DNA from 3 places in the Candidatus Thiodiazotropha sp. AKAK3 genome. Region 3 is predicted to be linked to each of the others. Evidence: predicted binding sites of a transcription regulator. Region 3 holds the regulator's gene; each other region holds the start of a gene.
What was found. The regulator sigma-54, encoded in region 3, starts transcription at its own class of promoters, with help from an activator protein. The targets are predictions, from matches to a motif close to TGGCANGNTNCNTGCTT.
Positions count from the first base shown of each region.

Region 1: the regulator sigma-54 is predicted to act here: its motif matches at 713-729, upstream of AC4IE7_RS08210 (CmpA/NrtA family ABC transporter substrate-binding protein).
Region 2: the regulator sigma-54 is predicted to act here: its motif matches at 1,235-1,251, upstream of nifH (nitrogenase iron protein).

Region 1 covers NZ_JBSYOQ010000042.1:103,846-106,050, reverse strand. The annotation lists gene AC4IE7_RS08215 (sigma 54-interacting transcriptional regulator) at 1-533, opposite strand, end outside; gene AC4IE7_RS08210 (CmpA/NrtA family ABC transporter substrate-binding protein) at 848-2,205, shown strand, end outside.
Region 2 covers NZ_JBSYOQ010000053.1:43,798-46,002, forward strand. The annotation lists gene AC4IE7_RS12560 (hypothetical protein) at 1-168, shown strand, start outside; gene AC4IE7_RS12565 (NAD(+)--dinitrogen-reductase ADP-D-ribosyltransferase) at 292-1,134, opposite strand; gene nifH (nitrogenase iron protein) at 1,323-2,198, shown strand.
Region 3 covers NZ_JBSYOQ010000024.1:52,326-54,530, reverse strand. The annotation lists gene hpf (ribosome hibernation-promoting factor, HPF/YfiA family) at 17-352, opposite strand; gene AC4IE7_RS04095 (RNA polymerase factor sigma-54) at 522-2,006, opposite strand.

The DNA of each region.
Region 1 (2,205 bases), on a different contig from region 3:
CGCTCAGCAGCGGGGTTGATGAAACTGGTCTTACCCTCGGTATCCACACCGTAAATGCCCTCACCGGCGGCATTAAGAATCAATTGATTCTGCCGTTCGAACTCACTGAAAACAGATTCGATGCTTTTCCACCGTTCAAGTCCTTCGCGATGCAGGGAGTTAACCTCAGTTGTATGACGTAATTTTTCCAGCCGTTCGTAGTTGCGCAGGGTAAAGATCATCAGCTTGGTCTCCTCCTGCTGCTGCACACTGGCGGAGATCTCCAGCCGCAATAGCTCCCCCTCTGCTGTTTGTGCGCAGAGATCGTTGTTCCAGCTGTTTCCCTGGTGCAGAACCGCCTGAGTAAAGGAGATCATCTTTGCCAGATCGGAGAGAAATAGCTGACTGGGACGCAGTCTGAGTAAAGCCTCTTGCGGATAACCCAGCAACTGCCCGGCTGCTGGATTGGCCTGGACGATCTGATCGCTGAAGGGGTCGATCAGCACTACTGCTTCGCTAAGGTGAAAATAGATACTTTCTATCTGGGACTGCACGTGACTTACCTCGGATCTCAATACCTTTGATTTACCTACAAGAAAGATGCCAAGACTACGAAGTTTCGTAAACCAAGCTACGAAAATTCGTTAAATTACGAATATTCGTTGCATTGCGACTTACCATGATTAATCTGAAAATATCATAAAAACAATTACTTATATTTGTTGTGGCGCTATGGCACGGGGTTTGCAATTTCTCTTGTAGCAGTGCCTGTCAGTCTCTTCGCTGAAGGCGGTTGTAAAACAAATGCACCAGTCCGGTGCATACCCACCTGGTCATGCGCCGTGGGGAAACTGAGGAGTGATTATCCATGAGCTATAAGAGTCTTAACGATCCTTTCAATCCGGATGCGAGCCTGACCCACGAAAAGGGTTGCGAGTGCCAACAGTGTCAAGGTGCAACCTCGGCCGGGGCGGATCATCCTGCCCAAGAAGTCAAGGTGGCACTCGACTCGTTAGCACCGAAACAGACTCTCACCACGGATACGGCATCTGACGAAGCATCCTTCACCTCCACCGAAGAGATGATGGATCGTGCTATCGAAAGCGCAGTGGTGCGCTCCGTATTCGGTCACGACGAGATGAGCCGACGCTCTTTCCTTGGACTGATTGGTGCGGGTACCGCCAGCGCCCTGCTTGGCTCGATTTTTCCGATGGACGAAGCCAAGGCTGCGCTGAAAGAGAGTATGGGCACGGGCAAGCTGGAGAAGACCAAGCTTAATGTTGGTTTCGTGCCAATAACCTGCGCTACACCGATCATTATGGCCCATCCGATGGGCTTCTACAGCAAGTACGGTCTCGACGTGAATGTGATCAAGACCGCCGGTTGGGCTGTGGCACGGGACAAATCATTGGCCAATGAATATGACGCTGCTCATATGTTAACCCCCATGCCCCTGGCGATGAGTATGGGTGCCGGCTCCGTTGCAAAGCCCTTCATTATGCCAGCGGTTGAGAATATCAATGGTCAGGCCATCGTGCTGCATGTGGACCACAAAGATAAACGCGACCCGAAACAGTGGAAGGGCTTCAAGTTCGGTGTACCCTTCGAGTACTCGATGCATAATTTTCTGTTGCGCTACTATGTGGCGGAGCATGGTCTTGACCCTGATAAGGACATCCAGATCCGTGTCGTACCACCACCGGAAATGGTGGCCAATCTGCGCGCAGGTAACCTGGATGGATACCTCTCCCCAGATCCATTCAACCAGCGAGCGGTATGGGAGAAGGTGGGCTTTATTCATACCCTGACCAAGGATATCTGGGAGGGTCATCCCTGTTGCGCCTTTGCCTGCTCTCAGGAGTTCGCCGACACCCACCCCAATACCTACGGTGCCTTACTGCGTTCCATTATCGATGCCACCCACTACTCAGCCAATCAGGAGAATCGCAAGGAGATCGCTGCCGCCATCGCACCGAAAAACTACCTCAACCAGCCTGTGCCGGTTATCGAGCAGGTGCTAACTGGCCGTTATGCCGACGGAATGGGCGGGGTACAGAACGTACCCGATCGCATCGATTTCGACCCCTTCCCCTGGCACTCAATGGGGGTCTGGATCCTGACCCAGATGAAGCGTTGGGGTTACATTGATGGTGAGGTCAACTATAAGCAGATTGCCGAGCAGGTCTATCTTGCGGCCGACACCGCCAAGATCATGAAAGAGCTGGG
Region 2 (2,205 bases), on a different contig from region 3:
TTGTTTGATCCATCCATACACCAGGAGATCGATTCAGCATTGCATGCTGATTCATTGATCTCACAGGAACAGATCCATGAATTAAGGCTTTTTGCAGAGAAGACAATACCCAAGCCGGTTATGAAACACTTCAAAAGCTACTTGCGTGACTCTCTTTACGGTGTCTGAAGCTAAGAGCATCGGTTTATTGATAGAGAGTAAACAGATACAGTTCTATATATAAAGAACCATTGTGTGCGAGCTGTACAGTCTATGAATCCATTGCTTTTAGCGGTTCATTTTCGAAATGCACTATAAAATACTGATTTTTACTCTAGATACGCCACCAATAACCAGATATTCATTTTCACCTCTCAAGCTATCGGGAAGTAAACCGGGAAAGTAAAGCAATTTCACAAAGGGAATTTGTGCTTGCAGTATGTAATCACCAAATTCATCGGCACGCTCTCGATCATTAGTAAATGAGTTGAGATTGTTCAGTAATAGTATGCATTCCTGTTTGCTTATCTGATGCAGGATTTCATGCTCCTTGATGTGATTGATACCTCTATAGAGTTTCAGGTGAGATGTGGTCGAATGAATCTGTTCGATTTCATATTGGCAATAGGTATAGAGCAGATCAAGCTGAGCTTCCAGACCATTGGTGTTATATAGGCCTTGAGCACGATCACTAAGATATCGATGATAGTGTTCTGAGGAGTAATCCCCAAGTGGCCCCCGGTGGTTTATTGGCAGCAACCCGAAACGGGACTCTACCCAACTTTTCAAAACAGCAGCCTCCTTACCATCAGGATCAAACATCCAGCCACGCAGGATGCGCAGGTAATCGGCTTTCTCTCGTTTGTGGCGAGCGCGTTGCGCATCAAAACCAGCTTCATCCAAATTGTCGAGCAGAAAACAGCAACGCATGTACTCCATGAAGTGGATTGCACGCTGATCGGCGTGAACATGATCAAGATGATTAAAAAGATCAGCATGAAGTTCGGTAACTCCATCAAGCATGATCTTCACAGGATGCTCCTGGAAGGTAAGGCTACCAAGGATTACAGCGGGAAGGCTGCATCTATTGATTGGTAGACGTGCAAAAGCGGGTAGAGATGTACGCTGTGACACCGATTGTTTGTTTTCATCCATACATTTGCTGGGTGTTTGTCGTGAACCTGACCTCAATTGTAGAGCGGTATAATACTAATAATAATATAAAAATCAATATGTTATGCATATTTAGATTTTTTGGCACGCCGATTGCAAATCTCTAGTCGTCCACGTGACCACAAACGACATTAGTCACTACTGATTCAACAATAGTAAGGAGATCCAACATGGCACTGCGTCAATGTGCAATCTACGGTAAAGGCGGCATCGGCAAGTCTACCACGACCCAGAATCTGGTCGCAGGTTTAGCTGAGCTAGGTAAGAAAGTCATGATCGTCGGTTGCGATCCCAAAGCGGATTCCACCCGCCTGATTCTGCACTCTAAAGCGCAGAACACCATCATGGAGATGGCAGCGGAAGCAGGTACAGTTGAGGACCTGGAGCTGGAAGATGTACTGAAAACCGGTTATGGCGACATCAAGTGTGTTGAGTCTGGTGGCCCTGAGCCAGGTGTTGGTTGTGCTGGTCGTGGTGTAATCACCGCTATCAACTTCCTCGAAGAGGAAGGCGCCTACGAAGAAGACCTCGATTTCGTATTCTACGACGTACTCGGCGACGTGGTATGTGGTGGTTTCGCTATGCCTATTCGTGAGAACAAGGCTCAGGAAATCTACATCGTATGCTCTGGTGAGATGATGGCTATGTACGCTGCCAACAACATCTCTAAAGGTATCGTGAAATACGCTAACTCTGGTGGCGTACGTCTGGCAGGCCTGATCTGTAACAGCCGTAACACAGCTCGTGAAGACGAACTGATCATGGAACTGGCTCGTCAGCTCGGTACTCAGATGATTCACTTCGTTCCTCGTGACAACGTGGTGCAGCGTGCTGAGATTCGTCGTATGACCGTTATCGAGTACGATCCTGCCGCCAAGCAGGCCCAGGAGTACCGCGATCTTGCTCAGAAGATCATCGACAACAAGTTTATGGTTATCCCAACCCCAATCACCATGGATGCCCTGGAAGATCTGTTGATGGACTTTGGTCTGATGGACGAAGAGGACGAGAGTATCGTCGGCCAGACTGCTTCTGCAGAATCATAAGCCATAG
Region 3 (2,205 bases):
ACCTCGCCAGTTTTATCTATTCTGAACTACTGCTACTTACAGCGTACTTCGCGCCACTACCGGCACGGTGACTCTGCATCTTTTCTTTATGCTTTATGACTTGCCTATCCAGCTTATCGGTAAGCCCATCAATGGCCGCATACATATCTTCCTGTACTGCATCAGCGAATACGCTGGCACCGTTCACTTGCATGGTGGCCTCTGCCTTTTGCCTCAGCTTTTCTACGCTCAAGATGACATGTACATTGATTACATTATCAAAATGCCTCTCAAGACGTTCGAACTTATTATCTACATAGCTTTTCAAGGCATCGGTAACTTCCACATGATGACCGGTAACGCTTATCTGCATAATTTTCTCCTGTCTTAGATGAGTTGGCTCATCACTCTAACTGAGGCGGTGAAGTAACGCCGGGGCATTTTTACAGCAACTCATTCATGAATCCACTTTTATCTGAAACCGCTCCGGTTCAGTAAGCATATCAAGCATGAATGATAGCCACTCCGATAATTCACTTCACCTACATCAGTCGCTTACGCTCGTTCGATGGTGGGATACTCATCGACTCGCGGTATTTTGCCACCGTTCGGCGGGCCACTTTTATACCCTGTTCCGACAATATGGCGGCGATTTTGTTATCGCTGAGAGGTTTGTTTGTATTCTCTGCAGCAATCAATTTTTTTATCAGCGCACGTATAGCAGTGGAGGAGCACTCACCCCCTGCACTTGTGTTCACATGGCTGGAGAAGAAATATTTAAACTCCAGCGTACCCCTGGGGGTATGCATATACTTCTGGGTTGTCACCCTGGATATGGTCGACTCGTGCATCTCCAGAGCCTCAGCGATATCCCGTAAAACCAGTGGCTTCATAGCCTCTTCGCCATGTTCAAAAAAGCCCCGCTGATATTCAACAATCTTACTCGCCACACGCAGAATAGTCTCATTTCGACTCATCAGGCTTTTGATGAACCAACGCGCTTCCTGCAGGTGGTTTTTCAGGAAAGTATTGTCATCACTCTGATCCGCACGCTTGATCAGACTGGCATAGTCGTTGTTTACCCTTAGTTTAGGCGTAACCTCACCATTTAGCTCCACAACCCAGCGATTATTGCGCTTGCTGACGAATACATCAGGAATCACATACTGAGGCTCGCTTTTGGCGATCGCTGTGCCAGGGTGAGGATTGAGCGTCCTGATCAACTGCATGATAGCCATCAGGTCGTCCTGATCAACCTTCATTCGTCGCATGATCTGATTCTGATCCTGTGCAGAGAGCAAGTTGAAATGGTCGCGACAGAGTCTGATCGCCAAATCCAAATAGGGTGTTTTTTCAGGAAGTTGCCGAAGTTGAATTAGAAGGCAGTCCTGAGCACCCTGAGCACCAACCCCCGGAGGGTCGAAAGCCTGGATACGATGAAGTACTGCCTCTACATCCTCCAGAGTCATCTCCTCATCATTCAGGGAAACCAGGATCTCCTGGAGATCACCTTTGAAATATCCATCCTCATCAATACTGTCGATGAGGTTAGTGGCAATCAGAATATCCTGCTCAGTGAATGGGGTCAGTGTCATCTGCCAGACCAGGTGGTCATGCAAAGTGATCGCGCCACTGCGCTGAACCAGATAGTCATTGTCTGCAGATTCACTACCACTGCTCGATGGGGGAAGATAACTGTCGTATACGTCAGCCCATTCACTATCAACGGGCAGGTCTTCTGTGATCTGGCTACTGTCGGTCTGAATTTCCCGCTCGTTGTTGATATCGTTGGAGCTCAAAGACTCTTTATTGTCTGAACTCTGATCAGAGCTCTCTTGACTAGCTTCTTCTTTTTGAGTCTGCTGACTAAACTCCTCTTCACCCTCCAGCATGGGGTTTGTTTCAAGAACCTCCTGCACCTCCTGACTCAGGTCGAGCGCAGACAATTGCAACAGGCGTATTGCCTGCTGCAACTGAGGTGTCATTGTTAAATGTTGTCCGAGCCGGAGCTGTAGAGCCTGCTTCATAGCAGAGATATCTTTAAACCTGGTATGTTATTTGTATGTCTTTATATTCATTCTAGCTAATAAATGCCGTTCACGGAATAATTCTTGGTATTTGTTTCGTTTGAATATAATTCTGCCTCATACTTTAACCTTCATTTTGTCAGCTGACGAGTAGTCATCATCTCTACTCTTAAATCACATAATCCATGAAAAAACATAA